One region of the Peribacillus sp. N1 genome, then DNA from elsewhere that is predicted to be linked to it. Evidence: riboswitches for the same ligand, from Rfam matches in the RefSeq annotation. Region 1 holds a riboswitch; each other region holds the start of a gene.
What was found. A riboswitch is a leader RNA that binds a small molecule or an ion and turns the genes downstream of it on or off. The one in region 1 is predicted to bind cobalamin.
Positions count from the first base shown of each region.

Region 2: it holds a riboswitch for cobalamin, as region 1 does, so the genes downstream of both, ACYP5M_RS19595 (ribonucleoside-diphosphate reductase subunit alpha) here and ACYP5M_RS15270 (ABC transporter substrate-binding protein) in region 1, are expected to answer to the same signal.
Region 3: it holds a riboswitch for cobalamin, as region 1 does, so the genes downstream of both, ACYP5M_RS02345 ((2Fe-2S) ferredoxin domain-containing protein) here and ACYP5M_RS15270 (ABC transporter substrate-binding protein) in region 1, are expected to answer to the same signal.

Region 1 covers NZ_BAAHZO010000003.1:477,950-482,680, reverse strand. Annotated here, with positions in the region: gene ACYP5M_RS15285 (acyltransferase family protein) at 1-843, shown strand, start outside; tRNA gene ACYP5M_RS15280 (tRNA-Arg) at 1,033-1,106, opposite strand; gene ACYP5M_RS15275 (polysaccharide deacetylase family protein) at 1,336-2,184, shown strand; cobalamin riboswitch at 2,271-2,445, shown strand; gene ACYP5M_RS15270 (ABC transporter substrate-binding protein) at 2,609-3,574, shown strand; gene ACYP5M_RS15265 (FecCD family ABC transporter permease) at 3,537-4,592, shown strand; gene ACYP5M_RS15260 (heme ABC transporter ATP-binding protein) at 4,599-4,731, shown strand, end outside.
Region 2 covers NZ_BAAHZO010000005.1:224,128-228,858, reverse strand. Annotated here, with positions in the region: gene ACYP5M_RS19595 (ribonucleoside-diphosphate reductase subunit alpha) at 1-2,205, opposite strand, end outside; cobalamin riboswitch at 2,344-2,524, opposite strand; gene ACYP5M_RS19590 (manganese-dependent inorganic pyrophosphatase) at 2,817-3,746, shown strand; gene ACYP5M_RS19585 (hypothetical protein) at 3,841-3,987, opposite strand; gene ACYP5M_RS19580 (SulP family inorganic anion transporter) at 4,073-4,731, opposite strand, start outside.
Region 3 covers NZ_BAAHZO010000001.1:504,994-509,724, forward strand. Annotated here, with positions in the region: gene cbiQ (cobalt ECF transporter T component CbiQ) at 1-153, opposite strand, end outside; gene ACYP5M_RS02330 (energy-coupling factor ABC transporter substrate-binding protein) at 140-451, opposite strand; gene ACYP5M_RS02335 (energy-coupling factor ABC transporter permease) at 453-1,196, opposite strand; gene ACYP5M_RS02340 (hypothetical protein) at 1,231-1,389, opposite strand; cobalamin riboswitch at 1,373-1,568, opposite strand; cobalamin riboswitch at 1,770-1,959, shown strand; gene ACYP5M_RS02345 ((2Fe-2S) ferredoxin domain-containing protein) at 2,112-2,480, shown strand; gene cobJ (precorrin-3B C(17)-methyltransferase) at 2,495-4,132, shown strand; gene ACYP5M_RS02355 (sirohydrochlorin chelatase) at 4,151-4,731, shown strand, end outside.

The DNA of each region.
Region 1 (4,731 bases):
TATATAGATAAAAATAGGCTGGAAAATAATATAAACGATAAAAATTATCCAGGAGCGTTAGCTGTAAAAAACCCTGATGATATACCTGATCAGGAACCAATTCCATCATATTCTGAAGTCTTTGATGATTTACCACAAGCGCATTTGGACGGCAGTAACCAAGGGTTGAAGGAAAGTGACTTGAAAATTGGGGAATATGGCGAAACTGAAAATTACGATGCTACAATTGCCCTGATCGGCAGTTCCCATTCAGAGCATTGGTTAGGTGCCATATTAGAAGCAACAAAAGATGATAATTATCGTGTATTGAATATGACCCGTTCAGGTACACGTTTTTCAACAGGTTATACGGATGATGATTTGAAAGGTATCTGGGTCAATAATGTTCTCGATTATCTAAAGGATGCAGATGTAGATCTTGTCATTTCTCACGCCACAGCTTCTGATACGCCTAATAATAAAATACAACAACAGATGGTTGATCAGCTGCAGTATGTTAAAGATGAATATGGTATTGAAGTGTTAGCGGTTCGTGATGATCCAAGATATAGTTTTAATGTACTGGAATCATTAGAAACACATGGAATAGAAGAAACAACAAAAAAAATGAATTCAGTAGATAATCAGAAAGACGAAAGCTTTTGGAGACAATTTGAAAAAGAGAATAAATCATTGCATAAAATTGACTTAACAGATTACTTTAAAGTGAACGGTGAATTTCAGCCCATTATTGGTAATGTTATAATTTACCGGGACAATAGACATTTAACGAATACTTATTCTGAAAGTTTCGGACCTATTTTTGAAGAAAAAATCAACGAGATAGGCTTAGATAGAAAGTAAGTATAGCTAAAGGGAATTTTGTTTGGGTCTATTGGTTATCTTGATATAAAAAATCTGAGTTCTGTGTTTTACAGGGCTCGGATTTTTTTATATGAACTTGTGATTAACTTTGTCTAACCGCCCCATAAATCACAGAAAAAACCCTGTTACTACGCGGAAGAACCGCATTGTAACAGGGTTTTTAGTTAGCGTCCCAGATAGGAATCGAACCTACGACCTACAGCTTAGGAGGCTGTCGCTCTATCCTGCTGAGCTACTGGGACATATAAAAAAGTCGACGACTTATTTATTATATTTCTTATAGGCAAACTTTTCAAGCTAATAGCACATACTTATTAAAAAAAATCCTCATAAATGCTTAACAGGTCACTAAGCTCTCGTCTTTCCCTTTTTTTCATTTAATGGAATACTTTATTAATCACTAGTTTTCTGGTACTATTTTACTATAAAAAAATTAGGAGAATGATAGTGGGGAAATATAGAGTGTTAAGGATGGTTGCAATGCTGGGGATTTTGATTTTACCTGCATGCTCACAAGAGATTTTAGAAGGTATAGGCACAAAAACAGCTGCACCGATTGCGGAAGATGACATCGAAGTGGTCGAAGCGGCGGATAATGGGGCAGGGCAGGAATTGGAGGGCCAGATCGATACGGGAGACTGGATAACGGCCGAGTCCGCCGTCCAGCTTCCGATCTTGATGTATCACAGCATTTCTGAAGGTAATCGCCTTCGGGTTCCAAGTGAGGAATTCCGGTCACAGATGGTTTGGCTTCGGGAGAATGGCTACTATACATTATCTCCTGAAGAGGCATTCCTCGTTTTAACCGAGAATCGGATGCCAAGTGAGAAGTGTGTCTGGCTTACTTTTGATGATGGCTATACAGATAACTTCACGGAGGCATTCCCGATATTAAAAGAAAATGATATGAAAGCAACTGTCTTCATGATCGGGAAGTCCATTGATAAAGGTCATCACCTGACTGAAAATCAAATGATGGAGATGAGCAGGAATGGGATTTCAATCGAAAGCCATACTATCAACCATTTGGAGCTGAACCGCATGACGGCAGAGCAGCAAGAAGCTGAAATGGTCCAGTCTAAGAAGCTATTCGACCGTATTCTCGACCAGGACACGACAGTGCTTTCCTACCCGGTTGGCCGGTATAACGAAGAGACTCTCAGGCTGTCAGATGAAGCCGGATACAAGATGGCAGTCACTACCGAACCTGGGGGAGCTTCAAGGGAACAAGGGATGCATGCCCTGCATCGAGTTCGGATTTCACCCGGTTTATCAGTCGATGGGTTTGCGTCATTGATTGAAAATGCTTCAAATCATTGAGTGTGGAAGGGTCATTTCGAACCTGTTCAGAAAAATCATATAATAATCGATTCTTACATGGTGTATAATGAAGGCAATGAAAATTATATACATATGAACGATTTGGTGTCGTAATGACTTAAAAGGGAAGCTGGTGAAATGCCAGCGCGGTCCCGCCACTGTATATGGGAGCTGACGGCTGTGTACCACTGTATGAAATATGGGAAGGTGCCGTTGACGATGACCATGAGCCAGGAGACCTGCCAAAATTCGTACACCTGTAACCTACGCGGATGGGAAGGTGTGTGGCAGACCCTAAGAAGTCCGTAATGATATTGTTGCCATACAAGCACCTTCCGTTTAACGGGAGGTGCTTTTGTTTTGGGGGCATCTTCCGAGATTATTGGGTGAAAGAAATTAAATAAAAAGATTGTGGGGAATGAAAATGAAGAAAATTTTTGGTCTGATATTGTTGATGTTGCTTACTGCAGGCATGATGGTCGGCTGCAGTGGAGCTACTGATGAAGGAAAAGAACAGCAGCAAACGAAACATGCTCAACACAAAACTTTCCCGATTACGATTAAAGATGCAACTGGGGAAAAAGTAACGATAGAAGAAAAACCGAAGAAAATCGTTTCGTTAATACCAAGTAATACGGAAGTGGTCTTTGCACTTGGTTTGGGTAAAAAGGTCATTGGTGTTTCCGATAATGATAATTACCCGGAAGAAACGAAAGAAATTGAAAAAGTTGGCGGAATGGAAATGAACACGGAGCTGATTGTCTCCATGAAGCCTGACCTTGTTCTTGCCCATGCATCAAGTGCCCATAATTCGAATGAGGGTTTACAGCAGCTAAAGGATGCTGGAATAGATGTCCTCGTAGTCAATGATGCACAAAGCTTTGACCAAGTCTATGAGTCTATTGAAATGATTGGACAGGCAACGGGTGAACATGACAAGGCAAACGAAATCGTTGCGGATATGAAAACGAAGCTCAAGGATATCGAGGAAAAAGCCAAATCCGTAAAGGAAGAGGATAGGAAGACCGTTTTAGTGGAAGTTTCGCCTTCACCGGAAATATACACACCGGGAAAAAATACTTTCATGAATGAGATGCTTACTATTATTTCAGCGGATAATGCTGCTGCTGAATTGGACGGTTGGGCAAAGATTGATGAAGAGTCGATGATTGCTGCAAATCCTGATGTCATCATTACAACTTATGGTTATTATACGAAAGATTCAGCAAATGAAGTGAAGGGCCGAAAAGGATGGCAAGACGTAAATGCTGTTAAGAATAACAAAGTCTTTGATGTCCATTCTGACTTGGTGACCCGTTCCGGTCCACGCTTGATAGAGGGAGTAGAGGAACTTGCCAAATCAGTCTATCCGAACCAATTTAACAACTAAATGGACGTTTGCCTATTTGATTGCGTTTTTAATTTTGTTATTCGCAATGACGGTAGGCATTTCCTTTGGTTCGGTGTCAGTACCGATTCCCGTACTTTTACAAATAATCGGCAAGGAGATCTTTCATTTGCCGATTTCCGCTGATCCGGATGTGATGCTGACGAATATCGTGATGAACATCCGCTTGCCGCGTGTGTTGCTTGCGGGGTTGGTCGGGGCATCGCTGGCGATTGCGGGTGCGGCATTTCAGGGGCTGCTCCGGAACCCGCTCGCTGATCCTTACACATTAGGTATTTCATCAGGAGCATCGGTCGGCGCCGTATTGACAATATTCTTGAATATATCACTGCCGTTCATCGGTTTATACACTCTTCCGGCATTGAGCATTTTATGCTCAGTGCTCACGATGCTCTGCGTATTGACTTTTGCAAAAAAAATGGATCGATCGATGAAAGTGGAAACGATCATTTTAACGGGAATCATTTTCAGCTCGTTTTTAAGTGCCTTCATTTCATTGATGATTGCGCTGACGGGTGATGAATTAAGACAAATCATCGGCTGGCTGATGGGAAGCGTTTCAATGCGCGGATGGAATTATATTGCAATCATTTTGCCATTTTTTATCATTGGTTCGTTGATCTTGATCATGAATACAAGTGAATTGAATGCGATGACTTTCGGGGAAGACCGGGCAAAACACTTAGGTGTGAATGTTAAGCGGCGGAAAATGTGGATCTTGATAGCCGGTTCGACATTGACGGGGGCGGCGGTAGCCGTTTCAGGGGCGATTGGCTTTGTAGGGTTGGTCATTCCTCATTTTGTCCGAAAGATATGGGGACCTGATCATAAACATTTGCTTCCGCTGTCATTGCTGATAGGAAGCGGATTTTTAATTTTGGCAGACTTTGTAGCACGGACGGTCATTGCCCCATCGGAACTGCCGATCGGGGTGATTACCTCACTTATCGGGGCACCTGCATTTGCGCTGATTTTATTAAAGAGACGGAGAGAAGGGTAAAAACGAATGCTTGAAGTTAAAGGATTAACAGGTGGATATGACAACAAAGCTGTTTTGGACTCTGTCTCTTTTGATGTACATAAAGGAGAATTATTCGGGATTCTTGGTCCTAATGGAAGCGGAAAAACGACGCTCTTAG
Region 2 (4,731 bases), on a different contig from region 1:
ATGTATATCCAACAGGACCTTCGCTTTGATTGTATTGTGTACATACAGATTAAAGCTGATTGCTTGGTCAATATGGCGTTGTCGGGCTGCATTTTGCCTGATGCTTTCCAGTTGGTCCAAATTGAATCGCGTCTTTTTATAATATTCATACGTATTTGGCGTCAAGCCTGGTGCGGTCACCTTGAATTTGAAGTTTTTCTTTTCTTCGTAAAATTCAATTTCATACAAAGGGTCGATGCCATCCGTGGAATTACCGATTTTGGCTGTCGATGAATTGGGGGCAATCGCCATTAAATATCCATTACGGGTTCCGTGTTCCTGTACGTCTGCTTTTAAATCCATCCATTTTTGATCTGTATAGTCACGGAGTTCGAAATAGTCCCCTGTATGCCAATCAGATCCTTCAAAATATGGGTATGATCCTTTTTCCTTGGCCAATTCGTTGGATGCCTTGATTGTTAAGTAAGCGATCTTTTCGTATAAAGCATCGGCATATTGAACAGCCTCATCGGATTCCCAATAAATATTCTGTGTGGCAAGTAAATGATGCCATCCAAACGTTCCTAAACCAATTGCCCGGTAACGTTTGTTCGAGATGGATGCTTGTTTGACAGGAAGATTATTCACATCAATGACATTGTCCAGCATACGGATCTGAATGGGAATCAATCTTTCCAAAACATCGCTGCCCACCGCCCGTGGCAAGTTAATGGATGAAAGGTTGCAGACAACGAAATCGCCGCTTTTACGAACCACAACAACATCTCCATCTTCTGTTTCATATTCATCCGTGATCGTCGAAGGGCTTAGGTTTTGGGCAATCTCCGTACAAAGGTTGGAACAATAAATCATACCTTTATGTTTATTGGGATTCTTCCGATTCACTTCATCGCGGTAGAACATATACGGTACGCCTTCTTCTAATTGAGAAATCATGATGCTTTTCATGATGTCCATCGCATTGATTTTTTCAAAGCTGTAGTTTGGAAGCGTGCCATTTTCTGCGGCCTCGACAGCAAGTGCATAATGTTTCCTGAAGCTTCCTTCGCCTTTCTTCTCGTCATAAAGATCTTCAAGTGAAAATCCAAGGGTTTGCTTAACGGTATGCGGATCGAAAAGATACCATTCTTTTCTGTCGCGTACAGCCTCCATGAATAAATCCGGTATGCAAACGCCTGTAAATATATCATGGGCTTTTAATCTGTCATCCCCGTTTTGTGTCTTCAAATCGAGGAAGCTCATGATATCTTTATGCCAGGCATCCAAGTAAATCGCGATGGCACCTTTACGTTGCCCCAATTGATCGACACTTACAGCTGTCTGGTTGAATAGTCGAATCCAGGGAGTCGTGCCGGAACTATTTCCAGAGAAACCCCGGATATCAGAACCAAGCGAGCGAACCTTACCAACGTAAAGGCCGACACCGCCGCCGAATTTAGATACTTTTGCTGCATCGTAGTTTGATAGATAGATGCCATCAATGGAATCTTCAATCGCGTCGATAAAGCAAGAGCTTAACTGTCCATGTGTTTTCCCAGCATTGGAGAGTGTAGGAGTCGCAACGGTCATATAAAGGTTGGACATGGCCCAGTATGCTTCTTTTATAAGTTGCAGGCGGTGCTCCGTTTTTTCCATTCGCATGATTTCCATCGCGATGATCATGAAACGTTCTTGCGGCAGTTCGTAGACCTTGTCCTTTTTTGGGCGGGCCAGATAGCGGTCGTTCAATAAGTAGATGCCTATGTATGAGAATAATTTATCTTTTTCCGGGTCGATCACCGAGCCCAATTCCTCAATTTCCGCTTTTGTATATGAAGATAGCAGTTCTGGCTTGTAAATTGGATAACGCTGACCTTCCGAAAGCTGGGAGAGTTCTGTGATCAGCTCATAGAATGGGCCATAACTCTTGCCTGCATAACCTCGATTGGCTTGTGCATCCCTATACATTGTATTCAACAGTTCTGCTGCAGCAACGAATGTCCAATCCGGAGCATCGATATCCACACCCTCAAGAGCGAGCTGAATCAGTTTTTTTGATGCCTGTTCTTCGGTTGAGTCACTTTTGCGATCAAGCCATTTTGTAAAACGCTTTTTGAACTTTTCCATATCGAGACGGCCTTCGAATTCCTTCGATAACATCTCAAGCTGGATGGATTTCTTTTCTGTTTCATTTTCACTTATGGTAGAGTTATATGTTTGAGTCATTAATAATCCTCCTTGTTAACTTCCGCTAAAATAAAAAAACCGCCCAAAGAATTGAGCGGATCAAACGATAGAATAAAAGAGCCATGAAAAAATAGCCGTTATACTATCGTTTCATCATCTCAATCCCCGAAGAATAAGAAACGTCAAAAATTCAAGGCAGGTCTCCTGACTCATGATCATCCTACTTTGAGTCCTTCCCGTATAGAGAGCTATACAGTGGGTTTCTCATTTCGTCACATTTACAGTTGCGGGGACAGTTCCGGGTTTACACCGGATTCCCTTTTCAGCCATCACTGGCACCTTGGATTATAAAAATTCTATATATAGTTATTGGTATAGATTATGTAATCAATATCTAGTATTTCTGCTTATATTATCGTAAGCCATATACGATGATAATTCAACTAATATATTTGAAAAAAACCAACCCTTATCTATTGACAAAGTGATGGCAGAGGGTGAAGGAATGAAAGATTTTATTGGGGAATGGATAATTCAAGCGCTGATTTTACGGGATTTTGTGTTAAAATAAAGTGTCTAGTAAAGGTGGCTCTCCCTTATTGCGGTGAGGGGATTCGCGGAAAAATATTTATGAAAAAGGGGATAAAATCTTGGAAAAAGTATTAGTTTTTGGACATAAAAACCCGGATACAGACACAATCTGTTCAGCAATCGCTTATGCAGATCTGAAAAAGCAGTTAGGTATCAACGCTGAACCAGTTCGTCTGGGTGAAGTGAATGGTGAAACTCAATATGCATTGGACCAATTCAAATTCGATGCTCCCCGTCTTGTGGAAAAAGTTGCAGGGGAAGCTGATGGCGTAATCTTGGTCGATCATAACGAACGCCAGCAAAGTGCTGAAGATATTGACCAAGTCCGTGTGTTGGAAGTTATCGACCACCACCGTATCGCTAACTTCGAAACGAGCGATCCTTTATATTACCGTGCGGAACCAGTTGGCTGTACGGCAACCATTTTAAATAAAATTTATAAAGAAAACGGCATTGAAGTTCCTAAAGCAATCGCAGGTCTTATGCTGTCTGCCATCATTTCCGATTCTTTATTGTTCAAATCACCTACATGCACGGAGCAAGACGTTGCAGCAGCTATGGAATTGGCTGCCATTGCGGGAGTCGACGCTGAAACATATGGCTTGGAAATGTTGAAGGCGGGAGCTGACTTGAGCGACAAAACGATCGCCCAGCTCATCACACTTGATGCAAAGGAATTTTCCATGGGATTGGCTAAAGTGGAGATTGCACAAGTAAATGCTGTGGATCCAAACGAAGTCCTTGCTAAGCAAGCTGAATTGGAAGCGGCGATTGAAGCGGTAATCGCTGTCAAGGAATTGGACTTATTCCTATTCGTCGTAACGGATATCTTGACTAATGATTCTGTTGCCTTGGCTCTTGGTAAAGCGGCTTATGCAGTGGAAAAAGCATACGACGTTTCATTAAACAACAACATCGCCGTCTTAGAAGGCGTTGTATCGCGTAAAAAACAAATCGTTCCGGTCTTAACGGACGTATTCAGCAAGTAATAAAGGAAAAGGGATGCTCATTATTTGGGCATCCATTTACTGTACATGCAAAAAAAGACTCAACCATCCATTAAGGATGTTTGAGTCTTTTTTCTTAATTCAAGGCTTCCTTTTCTTTTTCATAGGCGATGACAATCAATTCTTTATTGGCTTCCTCGCCAAGTTTGCTTTCAAAGCTTTTCAGTTCATTCAATAAATCCGGTGACAGATTTGCTGCTGTATAATCCTGCTCGGGTGTCATGCTTTTCGCTCCTTTCAAAAGGAATTGATTCATGTTATCTATTTTGTCGGTTTGAAAAGTTTCTATTCAGCAGAATGTTACTTCTTCAAGATATTTTACTTTCTGAGGTGGCGAGTTTTTCAAGCAATGACGAACTTTCTTCATCGAGCCCTTGGACTTGGACAGGTATTCCCAGAAGCTGATATTTAAGGATAACCGTATCAACAGCACCGACTGCTGAAGCATCCCAGATCTTGGAATGGGAGAAGTCGATGACGATTGCATCGGCTTTTTCCTTGAAGTCAAACTTCGAAACAAAGTCCTGGACAGAAGCAAAAAATATTTGTCCGCTGATACGATAAGTGATTTTCTTAGCCTGGATATCTTCCGTTTTCTCTGCTGCCACTTTAGAAATTTTAGCCGAGAAGAAAATCATGCTCAAAAGCACTCCGGCAAATACGCCTTTTGATAAGTCATGTGTATAAAGAACAATGAGGACCGTCACGATCATCACGGCTGCATCCGACTTAGGAGCTTTAGTGAGCCTCTTTAGGGAAGACCAGTCAAATGTCCCGATTGAAACCATAATCATGACCGCGACAAGTGCAGCCATCGGTATTTTAATAAGGACATCATTCAATACCACGATTAATATCATAAGGAATGCTCCCGCTACAAATGTCGAGAGCCGGCCCCTTCCACCTGATTTAATGTTGATACCGGATTGGCCAATCATCGCACATCCTGCCATGCCTCCAAAACATC
Region 3 (4,731 bases), on a different contig from region 1:
TAAAGCGCTCATCACCGTAAAAGTGATGAGCGAAACGGTCATATCCCTTACCGTTAACGAAAACAGCAAAAGGGAAAGTGCAAAAACCATCTTTTCCAACGGATGAACATCCTTTAGCCCATTGAAATAGGCATATTTATCAATGAGTAACATGCTTCGATTTTTCTGTCAATTCTTGTTTGGTTTGCTTATTCCTTTGTCTCATCACGCCAATGAAGTATCCAATGAAACCGGCTCCGATTGCAGCTTGAAGCGCAAATAATAAGCTTTCGGTTTCTGCACCTGGCGGCTCCCATATACTGTTGAACCATGGCTTGTATTCCGGATGGATCTTAGTGATGGCTTCCTCAGCTTCGCCGTCGGCACCGCCAAATTCCGTTCCTTGTTGGGTGATTAACGGTATGGTTGCAAGAATGACAACCAGGAAAAGCAGCAGTAGACTTTTTTTCATATTAACGGGCCTCCTTAGAAAAAACTCGCAGCAATTTCAATTCACCTAGATTGTATTTTTTCAAGAAATTCATTACGACGACTGTCAATAACCCCTCACTGATTGCCAAGGGAATTTGGGTCAGGGCAAAAATACCTGCAAATTTACTGAAAGAGGCCATGAATCCTCCTACCTCGGAAGGAAAAGCAAGAGCAAGTTGAACGGAAGTGACCACATAGGTTCCTAAATCTCCAAAAGCAGCTGCCAAGAAAACGGCAAGTGAAAAAGACCACCCCAATTTAGTTGCGCCCTTGAAGACAAAGTAAGCAATGAACGGTCCGCAAACGGCCATGGAAAATGCATTGGCCCCTAATGTCGTCAATCCTCCGTGAGCCAGTAAAACAGCTTGAAATAACAGAACGATGGAGCCAACGACACTCATGGCCAATGGTCCGAATAATATGGAACCCAAACCAACTCCGGTAGGGTGTGAAGAACTTCCCGTAACGGAAGGAATCTTTAGGGCCGATAAAATAAATACAAATGCGCCCGATAGGCCAAGTATCATTTTTGTTTCTGGATTTTCCCTAACTTTGGACCTAATGGACCGGTAACCCAAGATTAAAAATGGAAACGTCACGGCCCACCAGAATATAGCCCATTCAATGGGTAAAAAGCCCTCCATGATATGCATGGCCATTGCCCGGTTCGGGATAAAAAGCAACAAGATGACAAAATAAATAATTTTCCAATTGGTTCTTTTCATTCTTTCTCCTTTCAATACTTTTAAATTTTTCTGATCAATCTTGAGAAGAAAAGCGGCGCCCAACATAAAAAGCACTTCTCTCAAAGGAAAGAAGTGCGTAATGAACAGGAATTTTGCAGCATGAAGCAATCATGGGCCATTCTGCCTGATCCGCACGCCCATCCTCGTAGGCTGAAACAGTTTCACGTTTCATGGCAGGTCTCCTGGCTTTGGTTCATCATCCCATTACATCCTTCCCATCTCATTTGACAGTGGATTAAAGTTAAAGTAATAGGACTTCCCTTTACAGTGGCGGGACCGCTCCGGATTTTCACCGGCTTCCCTTTTAAGTTGAATTCCGAGAAATTCAACACCATAAAACTTATGTAATTATTTTGAAAATTCTCGTATAGTGTACCATAAAGAAATAATTTCAGCTACACTATCTTTTTTTTCGGGACGGATTTTGTTGCAAGGAAAGGATTTTAACTGGTTTTACACTATTAAACTTTTCTAAACAGTCGGAATAAACTATTGAATTTTGATAAAGTTGTTATATGATAGATTAAGTTAGTTAGAAATGTATAATAAAACCAAATATTTCATTTTAAAAGTGCCCTTGTGTGAATAAGCAAGGGATAATAGGGAAATCGGTGAAAATCCGATGCAGCCCCCGCTACTGTAAACGCTGATGAAATTGTCGATAGCCACTGGCATGATGCCGGGAAGGGACAAAGTAAAATGAAGCGTAAGCCAGGAAACCTGCTTTTAAAATTGCATGATACTTTTCGGAGGGAAAGGTAGAAGGACTATGACGATTTTGGAAGGATTTGGCATGTTTGCCTTTGGCTTCTCATTCATATAGTTTTTTTAAAACCTTGACTCTAATGTTAAGGTTTTTTATTTTGCCTTTTCCCTGAACTCAGGAGGAAGAAGATGACTACTTGGAACTTGATGGGTACAAATACGCATCTGTTGATTTGTAATGGGAGCAGCTGCATGAAAAAGGGCGGGGAAGAAGTAACCCAAGCGATTCGCGATGAAATTACTTCAAAGGGACTTGATTTGAAAATCCATACAACCAGGACACGCTGTAACGGAAGATGTAAGGATGCCTGCGTTGTGATTGCCTATCCCCAAGGAAACTGGTATCGAGTGGAAACGCCTGAATTCGGTCGGCAGATCGTCAGTAATATCGATGATGGTGAATTTGTTCCACAGATGATCTATCAATTCAATGATGGGGAAATGACCCCTAATCCAGATTTTCCTGCTCATACGGGTATTTCAAAGAACAAAGCGTAAAAGGAGATGTCTTAATGAGTACAAACGGTAAATTATTCGTCGTGGGTTTTGGGCCCGGGAATTTTGAACACATTACCAAACGTGCCGTCGAAGCCCTTCAAGAAAGTGACTACATCATTGGTTATAAAACTTATGTTGAACTCATTCAGGGACTGCTTACAGATCAAACGATCATTAGTACGGGGATGACTGAAGAAGTATCACGTGCACAGGAAGCAGTGAAACAAGCGGAGCTGGGAAAGAAAGTGGCGGTGATTTCCAGTGGGGATGCCGGAGTTTACGGGATGGCAGGGTTGGTTTATGAAGTATTGATTGAGAAAGGCTGGAAAGAAGAAACTGGAGTGGGCATTGAAGTCATTCCTGGCATTTCTGCAATCAACTCATGTGCGTCTTTACTCGGGGCACCAGTCATGCACGATTCGTGTACGATCAGCCTCAGTGATCATTTAACTCCTTGGGAACTGATCGCTAAAAGGGTTGAAGCAGCTGCAATGGCAGACTTTGTCATTGCACTTTATAATCCGCGCAGCGGCAGGCGGACCCGGCAAATTGTTGAAACACAGAAAATTCTCCTTCGCTACCGCTCGCCGGATACACCTGTCGGGTTGGTGAAAAGTGCTTATCGCGATAGGCAGGATATTGTCATAACCAATTTGCAGGATATGTTGAATCACGATATTGGAATGTTGACCACCGTCATTATCGGTAATTCATCCACCTTTTTATATGATGACAAAATCATCACACCAAGAGGCTATCAGAGAAAATATACTTTGAATTCGGAAAAGCAAACATTGAAGCCGCATCAGCGACTGCAAAAAGAAGCGGAACCGTGGGCATTAGATCAAGAGACCTTAACCGAGTCCGCTGGAGGAGTTGGATTACTTACAAAAGCACCAGAAAAGAAGCCAGCTTCCTTTGAAATGGCAATGGAGGCCCTGTCAAGAGTCAAGGGTCAAACCGTTAAGCAATCCATTCAGCCGATTGTTCAGCAAAAAATGGAGTCGGTATTCGAACTTGCCGTTAGTCCAGGTGTGGCGAATAAACAATTCACTCCCAAACAAATGATGACACTTGCGGAAGTTGTTGGGGAAAAGGGAACGATGGAATACACGCCAAATCATAAAATCGTCTTAAAGATTCCGACAACGGATCCGGAAGTCATAACGGGGAAATTGCAATCAGCAAACTTTCTTTTGTCGCCGATTGGAGATGTACTGACATTAAAAGCCTGTGATTTCTGTGATGGTGAAAAAGCGGAATCCATTCCTTATGCGGACGAAATACACCGGGTGCTTGGCGGAATGAAAATGCCCAAGGAACTGAACATCGGTTTTAATGGGTGTGGGATGGCTTGTTATAGTGCTGTGATGGATGATATCGGGATTGTCTTCCGAAAAGGGAAGTTCGACTTATTTCTTGGAGCTAAACCGGTTGGAAGAACAGCCCATCCGGGTCAGCCGGTGGCGGAAGGCATTGAACCGGAACAGCTTGTTGAACTGATTACGGACATTGTCGGGGAGTATAAGCAAAATGCCCATCCAAATGAGCGGCTTTTTAAATACTTCAAACGTTCGAAAAAGATACAGAATTTTTCTTATCAGGACATCGCTCCCAAAATAAACATAGAGCCTGCGCCTTGTGAAGACTAATCTAGAGGAGGAAAGTAAATGAAAGCAGTTTTGTTCGTAGGACACGGAAGCCGGTTGGCTTCGGGAAATGAAGAAGTCCGTCATTTTATTAAGAATATGATTCCGGCAATGGACGAGCGTTTCATGGTGGAAACGTGCTTCTTGGAATTTGCGGCACCGAATATATCCGAAGGAATTGATAATTGTGTAAAACGAGGGGCTACTGAAGTTATCGTCATACCGATCATTTTGTTGCATGCAGGACATTCGAAATTACATATCCCAGCTGAAATAGAGGATGGGAAAACCAAGTATCCAGAAGTGAAATTCACATATGGCCAAACGATCGGGGTCCACCATGATGTATTGACGATCCTGACAGACCGTCTTGAGGAAGCGGGATTCGATACGACCTCTGAACATTCTGAGACAGCGATATTGCTAATTGGCCGAGGTGGCAGTGATGCTGATGCCAATAGTGATATATATAAAATTTCACGATTATTATGGGAAAAATTAAGCGTTAAATGGGTCGAAACAGCCTTCATGGGTGTAACGGACCCTCACGTTGATGAAGGTATTGAACGATGCATCCGATTAGGGGCAAAAAAAATAGTGAT